One region of the Enterobacter sp. RHBSTW-00175 genome, then DNA from elsewhere that is predicted to be linked to it. Evidence: predicted binding sites of a transcription regulator. Region 1 holds the regulator's gene; the other holds the start of a gene.

Region 1 (7,462 bases):
ACCGACGCTTATCATCCATGCGAAAGATGATCCGTTCATGGATCATCACTCCATCCCCGCGCAGGAATTTCTGCCCGCCAACGTGCAGTACCAACTGACTGAACATGGCGGTCATGTTGGCTTTGTGGGTGGTACGCTCAGACGCCCGCAGATGTGGCTGGAAACACGCATTCCAGCCTGGCTCACCGCTTTTCTGGACGGTAAAAAATGATTATCCCCTGGCAGGATCTGGCGCCCGAAACGCTCGATAATCTTATTGAAAGCTTTGTATTACGCGAAGGCACAGATTATGGTGAACAAGAACGTTCGCTTGAACAAAAGGTCAACGATGTAAAGCGCCAGCTCAAAAGTGGCGAGGTGGTGCTGGTATGGTCTGAGCTGCACGAAACGGTCAATATCATGCCCCGCAATGCCTTTCACGACTGACCTTTAACACTATTCCAGTCAGGGAGTTGCTATGTCTGCCAGACATCCGGTTATTGCCGTTACAGGCTCAAGTGGTGCGGGTACAACCACCACCAGCCTCGCCTTTCGCAAGATTTTCGCGCAACTGAATTTACGGTCCGCAGAGGTAGAAGGTGATAGCTTTCACCGCTACACCCGCCCTGAAATGGATATGGCGATCCGCAAAGCTCGCGATCTCGGCAAACACATCAGCTATTTTGGGCCAGATGCCAACGATTTCGGTCTGCTGGAGCAGACTTTCAAAGAATACGGACAGACCGGCAAAGGCCAGTCGCGGAAGTATCTGCACACCTATGACGAAGCCGTTCCCTGGAATCAGGTACCAGGGACATTCACCCCCTGGCAGCCTCTTCCCGAACCTACCGACGTGCTATTTTATGAAGGATTACATGGCGGCGTGGTGACCACGCAGCATGATGTGGCGCGCCACGTGGACCTGTTGGTCGGCGTTGTGCCGATTGTGAACCTGGAGTGGATCCAGAAGCTGACGCGCGATACCAGCGAGCGCGGTCATTCACGCGAAGCGGTGATGGATTCGGTTGTTCGTTCGATGGAAGATTACATTAACTTCCTGACGCCGCAGTTCTCACGCACCCACATCAACTTCCAGCGCGTGCCGACGGTAGATACCTCCAACCCGTTTGCGGCCAAAAGCATTCCCTCGCTGGACGAAAGCTTTGTGGTTATTCATTTCCGCAATCTCGAAGGCATTGATTACCCCTGGCTGCTGGCCATGCTGCAAGGCTCATTCATTTCGCATATGAATACGTTGGTAGTGCCGGGCGGGAAAATGGGGCTGGCGATGGAACTGATTATGTCACCGCTGGTGCAGCGGTTGATGGAAGGGAAGCAGATCGCGTGATCCTTTTCCCTCTCCCCGTGGGAGAGGGTTAGGGTGAGGGCATCAACGCGTATGATGCCCCTTGCATTAAGCCTCGATCACTTCATACGAATGCGTGATTTTTACCGCTTTCTCCAGCATTAACGCCACGGAGCAATATTTCTCCGCAGAAAGATCCACCGCACGTGATACCGCAGCGTCTTTCAGCTCTTTGCCGGTCACAATAAAATGCAAATTGATGTGCGTAAACAGGCGTGGTGCTTCTTCACGGCGTTCAGAAGTGAGTTTTACTTCGCAATCCGTCACGTCATGACGACCTTTTTGCAAAATCGACACCACGTCAATTGCGCTGCAACCACCCGCCGCCATCAGCACCATCTCCATTGGGCTTGGTGCTTTATCGCCGGAGTTCCCATCCATTAAAATCTGGTGTCCGGAAGCGGATTCGCCCAGGAACGTTAAACCTTCAACCCATTTCACACGCGCTTGCATATTCATTAACTCCAACGTTGCATTTTTGGTGACAGATTACGCGTACGTTACATTTCTCGCAACGGAAGGCGACCTGCATCATGCTGAAGCGAGACACCAGGAGACACGCGACAAAAGCTATGCTAAAACACTCTGGATGCTACAGTAATACATTGACGTTACACATGTATGCAGAGGACATCAAACTTTACTGGCTGCGACTATTACGACAGCCGACTTCCCAGGGTATGGGTAAGAATTCGATTGCAACCCCAGAGTCTGGATGCATCTTATGACTCTGGTGACAGCTTATAACAGAGGATAACAGCGCATGGTGCTTGGCAAACCGCAAACAGACCCGACTCTCGAATGGTTCTTGTCTCATTGCCACATTCATAAGTACCCATCGAAGAGCACGCTGATTCACCAGGGTGAAAAAGCGGAAACGTTGTATTACATCGTCAAAGGCTCGGTGGCAGTGCTGATCAAAGATGAGGAAGGGAAAGAAATGATCCTTTCTTATCTGAACCAGGGCGATTTCATCGGTGAACTGGGCCTGTTTGAAGAAGGCCAGGAACGTAGCGCCTGGGTTCGTGCAAAAACCGCGTGTGAAGTGGCCGAAATCTCCTACAAGAAATTCCGTCAGCTGATTCAGGTTAACCCTGACATCCTGATGCGTCTTTCTTCGCAGATGGCTCGCCGCCTGCAAGTCACGTCTGAGAAAGTGGGTAACCTCGCCTTCCTGGACGTAACGGGCCGTATCGCTCAGACTCTGCTGAACCTGGCGAAACAACCAGACGCGATGACCCACCCGGACGGAATGCAAATTAAAATTACCCGTCAGGAAATTGGTCAGATCGTGGGTTGCTCCCGTGAAACAGTGGGCCGTATTCTGAAAATGCTCGAAGACCAGAACCTGATCTCCGCCCACGGTAAAACCATCGTGGTTTACGGAACACGTTAATTCCGGTCAAACGGCGTGCCATCGCAAGGTGTCACGCCGTTTTTGTCTCTACTCCCCATGTGGCGCAGGCTAATTTATCACCCGGAAGTTAACTACGCACTGCGACAAACGCTGGTGTTGTGCCTTCCTGTGGCCGTGGGTTTGCTGCTGGGCCATCTGCAACAGGGTCTGTTGTTCTCCCTGGTTCCTGCCTGCTGCAACATTGCAGGTCTGGACACACCGCATAAACGTTTCTTCAAGCGCCTGATTATTGGCGGCTGTCTGTTTGCAGGCTGTAGCCTCGCTGTACAACTGCTGCTTGCCCGTGATATTCCGCTTCCCCTGATCCTGACCGTACTGGCCATGACGCTTGGCGTGACCGCTGAAATCAGCGCGCTACATGCCCGGTTGCTGCCCGCGTCGTTGATTGCCGCCATCTTCACGCTGAGCCTCGCCGGGAATATGCCGGTGTGGGAGCCGCTACTCATCTACGCGCTGGGAACCCTGTGGTACGGCGTGTTCAACTGGATCTGGTTCCGCCTGTGGCGCGAACAACCGCTGCGCGAATCGCTCAGCCTGCTCTACGTGCAGCTTGCCGACTACTGCGAAGCCAAGTACACCCTGCTCACTCAGCATACGGATCCGGAAAAATCGCTGCCGCCGCTGCTGGCGCGCCAGCAAAAAGTCGTCGATCTGATTAGCCAGTGTTATCAGCAGTTGCACATGCTCGCCGCCAATAAAAATCATGACTATAAGCGACTGCTGCGTATCTTCCAGGTCGGTCTGGATTTACAGGAACATATCTCTGTGAGCCTGCATCATCCGCAGGAGGTGCAAAAGCTGGTCGAACGTAGCCACGCCGAGGCGGTGATCCGCTGGAACGCCCAAACCGTGGCAGCGCGCCTGCGCATTCTCGCTGACGATATCCTGTATCACCGCTATCCCACGCGTTTTAACATGGACAAACAGCTGGGGGCGCTGGAGAAAATTGCCCATCAGCACGCGGAAAACCCGGTGGGCCAATTTGCGGCGTGGCACTTCAGCCGCATCGCCCGTGTCCTGCGGACTCAGCGGCCACTTTACCCCCGTGACCTGATGGCCGATAAACAAAAGCGTCTGCCGCTGCTGCCAGCCCTGAAAAGCTATCTGTCACTGAAATCTGCCGCGCTGCGTAATGCCGCGCGTATCAGCGTGATGCTTAGCACCGCCAGTCTGATGGGCGTCGCGCTGCACTTACCGAAACCGTACTGGATCTTAATGACCGTGCTGTTTGTTACGCAGAACGGTTACGGTGCTACGCGGGTGCGCATTCTGCACCGGGCAGGTGGCACAATCGCGGGGCTTATCATTGCCGGGGTGACGCTGCACTTTCACGTACCGGAAGGCTATACGCTGCTGGGGATGCTGGCTGTCACCATGGTGAGCTACCTGATTATTCGCAAGAACTATGGCTGGGCGATGGTGGGCTTTACGGTCACTGCGGTATACACCCTGCAACTGCTCACGCTCAATGGCGAACAGTTTATTCTCGCCCGCCTGGTCGACACCCTGATTGGCTGCCTGATTGCCTTTGGCGGCCTGGTCTGGCTCTGGCCCCAGTGGCAAAGCGGGTTGTTGCGCCAGAACGCCCATGATGCGCTGGAAGCAGATCAACAGGCGATACGCCTGATCCTGAGCGATGATCCACAGCCTTCGCCGCTGGCGTATCAGCGCATGAAGGTTAACCAGGCACATAACGCCCTGTTTAACTCACTGAACCAGGCGATGCAGGAGCCGGGCTTTAATTCCCACTATCTGGCAGACATGAAACTGTGGGTGACGCACAGCCAGTTTATCGTCGAGCACATTAACGCCATGACCACGCTTGCACGCGAGCACACGATGCTGACACCCGATCTGGCGCAGCGCTATTTGCAGTCCTGTGAGATTGCCTTGCAGCGATGTCAGCAGCGCCTGGAGTACGACGCGCCGGGAGAAGCAGGAGATTCGAATATTCTTGAAGCACCGGAAACACTGACGCTTGGCCCAATGAGCACCCTGGAGCAGCATTTGCAGCGCATCCTGGGGCATCTGAGCACCATGCACACCATTTCGTCGGTGGCATGGCGTCAGCGTCCGCATCACGGGATTTGGTTAACGCGGGTATTAAAACGCACGCCGTATTGAATCACGTCCGGCTGGATTGTAGGCCCGTGCAAGCGCAGCGCCGCCGGGCAATCATGTTATCCCCGGACGATCTTCTCGACCGCCGCCGCAAAACGGTTTAAGCCGTCTTCTATGTCTTTGTCTTCAATCACCAGCGACGGCGCGAAACGCATCACGTCCGGCCCGGCATTCAGCACCATCACCCCTTCATGAGCTGCGGCGTGCAGGAAATCGCGTGCGCGACCTTTGTACTGTGGCTTCAGCTCAGCGCCAATTAACAGCCCCATACCACGGATCTCGCTGAACACGTTGTACTGCTCATCAATCTGCTGAAGGTGTTTCACGAACAGCTCGCGCTTCGCATTAACGCCGTTCAGCACCTCTGGCGTGTTGATGATATCGAACGCCGCACCAGCAATGGCGCAGGCCAGCGGGTTGCCGCCGTAGGTCGAACCGTGAGAACCCACGTGGAACGCAGAAGCGATATCCTGCGTGGTGAGCACCGCACTTACCGGGAAACCGCCGCCGAGCGCTTTGGCGCTGGTCAGGATATCTGGCGTCACGCCGTAGTGCATATAGGCAAAGAGATCGCCGGTACGCCCCATGCCGCTCTGCACTTCATCAAACACCAGCAGCGCCTGGTGCGCATCGCACAGTTCACGCAGGCCTTGCAGGAACTCAGGCGTTGCCGCCATTACGCCGCCTTCGCCCTGAATCGGCTCGACCACAACCGCGCAGGTATGGTCGTCCATCACCGCTTTTACCGCATGAAGGTCGTTAAACGGCACGTGGATGATATCGGCCGGTTTCGGGCCAAAGCCATCGGAATACTTTGGCTGCCCGCCAACGGACACGGTAAACAGCGAACGGCCGTGGAAGGCGTTATGGAAGGCAATGATTTTGGTTTTATACGGGCTATGACGGGTTGAAGCATAGTAGCGTGCCAGCTTAAAGGCCGTTTCGTTGGCTTCAGTACCGGAGTTCATGAACAGCACACGTTCAGCAAAGGTCGCGTCGATGATTTTACGTCCCAGGCGCAGCGCGGGTTCGTTGGTAAAGACGTTACTGGTGTGCCACAGGGTTTCGCCCTGGGTTTTTAACGCGTCTACCAGAGCAGGATGACAATGACCCAACGCCGTCACCGCAATCCCCCCCGCGAAATCAACGTACTCTTTACCCTGCTGATCCCAGACGCGGCTGCCCTTCCCTTTAACCGGGATAAACTCAGCCGGTGCATAAATCGGCAGGATCACTTCATCGAATGTCGCGCGGGTAATTGCTGATTGTTCAGTTGCCATGTCATGCCCATCCATTTTATGTCACATTGATTGTGAAAATATAATCACAAAATATGCATAAAAAATCATAATAAGGCAATAAAAATTCAGCGATTGAGGAAATTCGCCAGCAGCTGATGTCCCTGCTCGCTCAGGATGCTTTCAGGATGGAACTGCACCCCTTCGAGATCCCATTCCTTATGACGAATGCCCATAATTTCGTTGGTGTCGCTCCAGGCGGTGACGTCAAAGCACGCTGGCAGCGTAGGGGGATCAATCACCAGGGAGTGATAGCGCGTAACGGTTAACGGATTATTTAATCCGCTGAACACGCCTGCGCCATTGTGGGTAACGGGGGAGGTTTTGCCATGCATCACTTTCGCCGCACGCACAATGGTTGCGCCAAACACCTGAGCAATAGCCTGATGGCCAAGACAGACACCCAGAATAGGCAGCTTACCGGCAAACTGTTTTATAACGTCCAGAGAGATACCGGATTCCGACGGCGTACACGGCCCCGGTGAGATAACGATTTTCTGCGGAGCAAGCGTCTCAATATCGGCAAGGGTGATGTCGTCATTGCGGCGGACAACCACCTCCGCGCCCAGTTCGCAGAAATACTGGTACAGATTCCAGGTAAAGGAATCGTAGTTATCTATCAGCAGGATCATGGCGGCTCCACAGCAAAAAGGCGCCCTATTCTACTCAGTTTCGCGCGCTTCGCTCACCACTTTACTAAAGATGGCAGTCAACGCGCTTAAATCGCCCATCGCACCACTCTGGTTTGCCGCCGCCCAGGCCTGCGAGTCGATATTTTGCCAGCTCAGCTGATAGCCTGCGTGGAGCGCGAGCTGCTCAAAGAAGACCCGCTGGGCAATGCCGTTACCGATGCGAAACGGATGCAGCACGTTAATTTCGCAGTAGTAGTGGCTCAGACGGGCAACAAACTCGCTTTTCTCAAGACCGGCCAGATAGCCCTCTTCTTCGAGATCCTGCATCAGGCTGTTGCCCTCTTTTTCGATGTAGGCGAAATGACAAAAACGGGTATCGCCCTGATAAATATCCACTTCGCGAATATCACCAGCCCAGTCGAAAATGTCCTGATACAGATGACGGTGGATAGCACACAGATGCGGTAACCCGCGCGCGGGCGGCCCTAAACCGAGCGTGGCCGCACGCAGAGCGGTGAGTTCATAAGAAGCATGGGCAAGCCGGTCTGCCTGATGGATGTTCAGCAGATTACGCATCACATTCAGACCAGGATAGAGGTAGGGATCGCGGTCGTCGCCGTATTTATCGCTCATAGTGCCTCCTCAGTTC
Region 2 (7,462 bases), 1.4 Mb from region 1:
CGTTTGGCGATAATGGCCCGCGCCTCTTGCCCCAGTTCGAACTCTTTTGGATACAGGCGTTTAATATCCCACAGCAGCACGTTTTTGATTGCCAGCCCTTTCTTTTGCCGTTCAATCGCAAAGTAGCAGTGGTCCGTTAAGGTGATATACAGACTGTCCTGCAATTTCCCTAACCGCTGCGCTGCCAGTCCAATGATGCGGTCGCAGGTGGTCATCACTTCCAGCGGGATCTGACTCAGTAGTTCCCCCAGCCGACGCACCAGTTCGTCACTTTGCAGCGCAAACACTTTTTCGACAAGCGCAGTATCCAACTCTTCACCGACGCGCTTCTGGAAGGCAAGTCCTCGCCCCATCACAACCTGTTCGCGCCCGCGTTCATCCTGAACAACCACCACATTATTATTAAGAATTTTGGCGATTTTCATCGGAACTCCAGAAACAAAAAAACCTGACCTCCGGCAGATGCCAGAAAATCAGGTTTTGCCTGCCTAAGCAGTAACAATCCAGTTCTGGCACTCTATCAGTTTCATTCGTAGCTTCAATGTGTCACGAGCAAAAACGTGACGCAGATCGTACTTGCTACGGTTTAATCAGAAGGTCACAACGGTTTTCAGTTCGGTTACCCATGCATCCTGAGTGCGGGCAACCCCACCCGGATGGTGCCAGTACTGAATACCCGGTTGTAGTTCCAGCCAGGATACCGGACGGAAGCGATAATAGAATTCACCGTTCACCGAGTGACCCGGAACAGGGTGATACGCCGGATCGTTATAGTCAGAAACACCGCTCAGGGAATTCAGATACCGCTGGTTACGCGCGTACTGGCTGCTCATATCAATCCAGGTCAGACCAAAGCCAATCCAGTCATCCGGGCGGGCGTCAAACAGCCCGCGGTAGCGTAGCGAGGCGGCGTAGACCTGATGCATATAGTTACTGCTTTGATCGGCAAGGCTCATGCTGACAGAGGTGCTCAGACCGCGATTGGGATCGTCCTGATGCCGCGTCAGCTGCTGGTTCAGCCCGGCATACATAAACCAGGTCCGGTTATGCTCTTCGTATCCTTCAGGGTCACTTGCCCCTGCACCACCCGATTTTCCGCGATAGAGGTCAGCCTGCGGCGCATTGGTAAACACCACGCCCAGGTTGTACGCCCCCGGCAGCCCGTTAATCAGCGGACGGGCTTCGATTTCAACCGGCAGTAGGACGCCCTGGCTGCCTTTCGTTGACCAGCTCCAGGCGTGGTTACGGCTGGAGGCATCCGGGTTTTGCTCCATCACACCGCCTTTTAAGGTAACGGTTGGCGTCACTTTATACTCAAGCGTGGTGCCCCAGGTGTGGACGTTCCAGTTGTTCCAGGTCAGCGAGTTGGCCGATTTCCCGCCGCACTGGGAGAGCATCTGGAAATCACACGGGATGATTTGGTCGAAGGTTTGCACCTTGTTCATCATTCCGATACGCCAGGTCAGGCGACGGTCATCAAAGCTACGGGCAAAGGTCAGCCAGCCCAGACGGGTAATGGACTGCCCTCCCCAACTCTCCTGGGTCAGGTCGTTAAAGTTGACGCGCGGATCCTGCACACGTTTGGTGGTGAGATCGTCGTTGTGATTACGGTTGACGATATTCCCTTCGATGCGTGCATCCGGGATGCCGGTCCAGCGCTCCAGATCCTGATTGAAGGTCAATGCAAACTGGTCAATATAGGCCACATGGGAGTCGTGGTTGTAACCGCCGCCGCCATTCCAGCCGATTTCATTCAGATAGCCCAGGTTGTAGGTAAACCCGTTGTCATTGAGGATCTTACGAATGCCGAGCATATCGCCCAGGATCGGGTCGGGCGGCGCTTCAAAACCTAACACCGTCCCGTTCCACTCCTGCGCCATCGACAAAGGAGAAACCGTCAATAAGGCAAGTGCGCACAGCTTATAGTGAATATTTTTATATGCCATAATTAAACCTGTGATTGAGTATTTAGTGCGTAACCGGTCGCAGGCAATTTATATATCACCTGTCATCATTAAATTTATTTTGGTAATAGCAGCCCGTGCAGTTATTCAATAACCACAAATGGTGTCCTGCTTTATTTCTGCGTATCGCGTTAAGGCAAATGTCTCTCCTGCGTAAATGACAGGCAAAAAAAAACCTAAGCGCTCCACAGCGATGAGCGCCGTGGAACGCTTAGGTTTTGCCTGTTAACCAGTAACAATCCTGCGTTGAAAACAGTGGCACCTTAACACCCTCGTGCCACATTGAAAACCGGATTTGTTTTATATATTAAAAAAGTGTGAGCAAATTAACGCTTATTATTTTGACTGAATGACGCGTGCAATATCCGCCGATGTCTGTAACGTGCGGATCTCCTGGAATAATCCCAGCGCCTCAGAATATTCTTTACGCAAATAACTCAGCCACTGTTTAATCCGCGCGACGTGATACAAACCGGTATCCCCCTGCTTTTCCAGGCGGGTATATTTTTGCAGTAAGGTGACGACATCCGGCCAGGCCATGCGTGGCTCATTGTATTTCACCACCCGGCTGAGGTTCGGCACGTTAAGGGCGCCACGCCCAATCATCACCGCATCACAGCCGGTCTCTTTCAGACAGGCCTGCGCGCTGGCGTAATCCCAGATTTCGCCGTTGGCGATAACGGGAATGGTGAGTCTTTTTCGGATCTCGCCAATTGCCTGCCAGTTGATGCGTTCGGCTTTGTAGCCATCTTCTTTGGTGCGGCCATGCACCACCAGCTCGGTGGCCCCGGCCTGCTGCACCGCATCGGCGATTTCAAACTGCCGTGCATCGCTGTCCCAGCCCAGGCGCACTTTTACCGTCACCGGCAAATGCGAGGGCACGGCTTCACGCATGGCTTTAGCGCCACGGTAAATCAGCTCCGGATCTTTGAGCAAGGTCGCACCGCCACCGCTGCCGTTCACAAGCTTAGACGGACAGCCACAGTTGAGATCAACCCCATACGAGCCAAGCTCAACCGCGCGGGCGGCGTTTTCCGCCAGCCATTCAGGGTACTGACCCAACAGCTGAATACGCACCAGCGTGCCAGAGGTGGTACGGCTCAGACGATGCAGCTCCGGGCAGAGTCGGTAGAATGATTTTGCTGGCAGCAACATATCGACCACGCGCAAAAACTCCGTCACGCAGAGATCGTAATCGTTCACCTCGGTCAGAAGTTCGCGTACGAGGGAATCGAGCACGCCTTCCATTGGGGCCAGTAAAACACGCATATCAGTACCTGTGAAAAAAGACGCGCTATAGTAGCCGCTCTCCAGGTATGTTGAAAGCCCGGAGGTTAATCCGGGATCGTCTCGTCAGGCCGCAGAGTAAGGACGTCAAAACCATCGGCTGTAACGGCAATGGTATGCTCCCACTGGGCCGACAGTTTTTTATCGCGGGTGACCACCGTCCAGCCATCTTTTTTGGTTTTGATCCGGCTGTCCCCCTGGTTCACCATCGGCTCAATGGTAAACACCATTCCCTCTTTCAGCACCGCGCCTTCACCCGGTTTGCCGTAGTGCAGCACCTGCGGATCTTCGTGCATCTCTTTACCCACACCGTGTCCGCAATATTCGCGCACCACGCTGTAGCCGTTGCCTTCAACGTGCGACTGAATGGCGTGGCCAATGTCCCCAAGCGTTGCGCCGGGTTTCACCGCCTTGATCCCCTTCCACATGGCCTCATAGGTTTTTTTCACCAGCCGGCGCGCCAGCGGTGACACGTCACCAATCAGGTACATTTTGCTGGAGTCGGCAATCAGGCCGCCTTTCTCAAGGGTGATATCCACGTTGACGATTGACCCGGTTTTCAGGTGTTCCGACTCTTTCGGGATCCCGTGGCAGACGACCTCGTTTACCGAGGTGTTCAGCACGTACGGAAAGTCATACTGCCCTTTACTGGCCGGGCGGGAGTGCAGCTCATTAACAATAAAATCTTCCACCCGGTTGTTGATTGCCATCGTCGTGACCCCGGGCTGGATAAATCCGTCTAACATGGTAAACACGGAGGCAAGCAGTTCGCCGGCATGGCGCTGCGTTGCAAGCTCATCAGCCGTTTTAATGATTATTGACGGCATTGATCACCTCCAGCAGACGGTCGGATCCTGATTTCAGCATCATCATCTTAATTTGTTGGTAATTGAGTTCAGGATAGAGTTCGCACAACATCCCCAGACGGAGCCAGTATTCGGCCTGCGCGTTCACCGAGCGCGACATAGCCTTACTGGCATCGCGGATGTCGTCATGCAGCAGGTCAGATATTTTTACGATTCCCATTTATACATACCGTAACGATTCATATATGAATCATATATTCTCATTTAACCGGCGCCCTGTCCATTTGTGGAAATGCCCGACGTTCCATTCAGGAATGTCTGGTATGCTCAAAATTCATGATGTGATCCGTGGCACATTTCCGGGTTTAATTGTATGATGAATGCGTTTCATCAAGGACTTTCACCATGAGCAAATCATTGAATATCATCTGGCAGTACTTGCGCGCATTCGTCCTGATTTACGCTTGCCTCTACGCCGGGATTTTCCTCGCATCGCTGCTTCCTATCACTATTCCTGGCAGCATTATCGGGATGCTGATCCTGTTTGTTCTGCTGGCGCTGCAAATCTTGCCGGCAAAATGGGTCAACCCTGGCTGCTTTGTGCTCATCCGCTATATGGCCCTGCTGTTCGTGCCTATCGGTGTCGGGGTGATGCAGTACTTTGATTTGCTCAAAGCCCAGTTCGGCCCCATCGTTGTGTCTTGCACGATAAGCACGCTGGTGGTTTTCCTGGTAGTCAGCTGGAGTTCGCATCTGGTTCACGGCGAACGTAAAGTGGTTGGGGAGAAAACAAAAAAATGATGGCCAATATCTGGTGGTCGCTGCCGTTAACGCTGGTCGTGTTCTTCGCCGCACGTAAACTTGCCGTACGTTTTAAGATGCCATTACTTAACCCACTGCTGGTGGCAATGGTGGTGATTATTCCTTTTCTGCTGCTGACGGGCATCCCGTACGAGCGCTATTTCGCTGGCAGCAAAATTTTAAACGACCTGCTGCAACCTGCCGTTGTCGCACTCGCCTTTCCTTTATATGAACAGTTACATCAGATCCGCGCGCGCTGGAAATCCATCATCACCATCTGTTTTGTCGGTAGCCTGGTAGCGATGATCACCGGGACTTCCGTCGCGCTATTGATGGGGGCATCTGCGCAAATTGCCGCTTCTATTTTGCCGAAATCCGTCACCACGCCTATTGCGATGGCCGTAGGTGGCAGCATCGGCGGCATTCCGGCGATCAGCGCCATGTGCGTCATTTTCGTCGGTATTCTGGGTGCGGTATTTGGTCATACTCTGCTGAATCTCATGAAAATCCGGACTAAAGCCGCCCGTGGCCTGGCGATGGGAACCGCCTCACACGCCCTGGGCACCGCGCGCTGCGCTGAGATGGATTATCAGGAAGGTGCATTTAGCTCGCTGGCGCTGGTAATCTGCGGGATCATGACCTCCCTGATTGCGCCATTCCTGTTCCCGGTTATTCTGGCCGTTGTGGGCTAAAATTTGCGATGCGTCGCGCAAATTTCATTTTGCTTTCATAAGTTGCATAAATAATGAGAAGTGGATCACATATAAAGCCCTGACGGCTCCGTACACTACCGATCCATTAACCTTTATGAGGCATTGCCATGCATCCACGTTTTCAAGCCGCTTTCGCCCAGCTTGCAGAGAATTTGCAGTCAGCCCTGGCCCCGGTTCTGGCGGATGAGCATTTCCCCGCCCTGCTGACGGCAGAGCACGTCACGACGCTTAAACAGGCGACGGGGCTGGACGAAGACGCGCTGGCTTTCGCACTGTTGCCGCTGGCTGCCGCCTGTGCCCGCGCCGATCTCTCCCACTTCAACGTTGGTGCCATTGCACGCGGCGTGAGCGGAACCTGGTATTTCGGCGGGAATATGGAATTCCTCGGCGCCACCATGCAGCAAACGGTTCATGCAGAGCAGAGTGCCATCAGCCACGCCTGGCTTCGTGGCGAAACAGCGCTGAGTGCCATTACCGTTAACTACACCCCGTGTGGTCACTGTCGCCAGTTTATGAATGAACTGAACAGCGGGCTGCAACTGCGTATCAACCTGCCAGGCCGTGCACCGCACACCCTGGGAGATTACCTGCCAGATGCCTTCGGTCCAAAAGATCTCGATATCAAAACACTGCTGATGGACGAGCAGGATCATGGCTTTGCGCTTTCCGGTGACGCGCTAAGCGAAGCGGCAATTGTTGCTGCAAATAAAAGCCATACCCCATACAGCAAATCACCAAGCGGTGTGGCGCTTCAGTGCCGTGATGGCCGCATCTTTAGCGGCAGTTACGCTGAAAATGCGGCATTCAACCCAACGCTGCCGCCTCTGCAAGGCGCACTGAATCTGTTGAACCTGAACGGATACGATTACCCTGATATCCAGCGCGCGATTCTGGCAGAAATTGCCGATGCACCGCTGATCCAGTGGGATGCGACCGCCGCCACGCTGAAAGCGCTCGGCTGTACCACCATTGATCGTGTACTGCTTGCGTAATACTGAGTGCGGGCAGAAATGCCCGCATATCTGATGAAAAACCCCTCAGTTGAATCGCTGTTTCTTGCTCTTACCGGACGGGTAAAGTAGCCTGAGTGAAATCCCATCTTCGGAACGAGCCATCTGCATGTTAAAGCGCGTTTTTTACAGCCTGTCTGTCCTGGTCGGCATACTGCTGTTGACTGCGCTTGGCCTCGACCGCTGGATGAGCTGGAAAACCGCCCCCTACATCTTTGATGACCTGCAAGACCTCCCTTACCGCCAGGTTGGCGTGGTGCTCGGCACCGCCAAGTACTATCGCACTGGCGTTATCAATCAGTATTACCGTTACCGTATTCAGGGTGCGCTTAACGCCTACAACAGCGGCAAGGTAAATTACCTGCTGCTCAGCGGTGATAACGCACTGCAAAGCTATAACGAGCCGGTAACGATGCGTAAGGATTTGATTGCCGCAGGCGTCGATCCCGCCGATATCGTGCTCGACTACGCCGGTTTCCGCACCCTCGACTCTATCGTGCGGACCCGCAAGGTGTTCGACACTAACGACTTCATCATCATTACCCAGCGTTTCCACTGCGAACGCGCGCTGTTTATCGCGCTGCATATGGGTATTCAGGCCCAGTGTTACGCCGTGCCATCACCTAAAGACATGCTTAGCGTACGCGTACGTGAGTTTGGTGCCCGTTTTGGCGCGCTGGCCGACCTGTACATATTCAAACGTGAACCGCGCTTCTTAGGCCCGCTGGTGCCGATCCCGGCGATGCACGAAGTCCCTGAAGATGCGCAAGGTTACCCGGCGGTGACACCTGAGCAATTGCTGGATATGCAGAAAAAAGAGAAAAAATAGCCCTCTTTTATTCTTTCTTTACGACACCAGCCACTCTTTTTATCCCTCCTTT

Evidence for each region. Region 1 encodes CRP, which controls carbon source genes, mostly activating them, when cyclic AMP is high. Its sites were predicted from a motif close to ATGTGANNNNNNTCACAT; they were not measured.
Region 2: the regulator CRP is predicted to act here: its motif matches at 5,604-5,621, upstream of cdd (cytidine deaminase).

What each region holds. Positions count from the first base shown of each region.
Region 1 covers NZ_CP055930.1:1,670,467-1,677,928, forward strand. Annotated here, with positions in the region: gene HV107_RS07980 (hydrolase) at 1-211, shown strand, start outside; gene HV107_RS07985 (YheU family protein) at 208-426, shown strand; gene HV107_RS07990 (phosphoribulokinase) at 458-1,327, shown strand; gene HV107_RS07995 (OsmC family protein) at 1,394-1,798, opposite strand; gene crp (cAMP-activated global transcriptional regulator CRP) at 2,109-2,741, shown strand; gene HV107_RS08005 (YccS/YhfK family putative transporter) at 2,799-4,886, shown strand; gene HV107_RS08010 (aspartate aminotransferase family protein) at 4,943-6,163, opposite strand; gene pabA (aminodeoxychorismate synthase component 2) at 6,250-6,813, opposite strand; gene HV107_RS08020 (putative adenosine monophosphate-protein transferase Fic) at 6,844-7,446, opposite strand; gene HV107_RS08025 (YhfG family protein) at 7,436-7,462, opposite strand, start outside.
Region 2 covers NZ_CP055930.1:264,525-271,986, forward strand. Annotated here, with positions in the region: gene bglG (transcriptional antiterminator BglG) at 1-425, opposite strand, end outside; gene HV107_RS01230 (carbohydrate porin) at 591-1,946, opposite strand; gene dusC (tRNA dihydrouridine(16) synthase DusC) at 2,301-3,233, opposite strand; gene map (type I methionyl aminopeptidase) at 3,299-4,078, opposite strand; gene HV107_RS01245 (ParD-like family protein) at 4,059-4,277, opposite strand; gene HV107_RS01250 (CidA/LrgA family protein) at 4,463-4,858, shown strand; gene HV107_RS01255 (CidB/LrgB family autolysis modulator) at 4,855-5,550, shown strand; gene cdd (cytidine deaminase) at 5,679-6,563, shown strand; gene sanA (outer membrane permeability protein SanA) at 6,691-7,410, shown strand.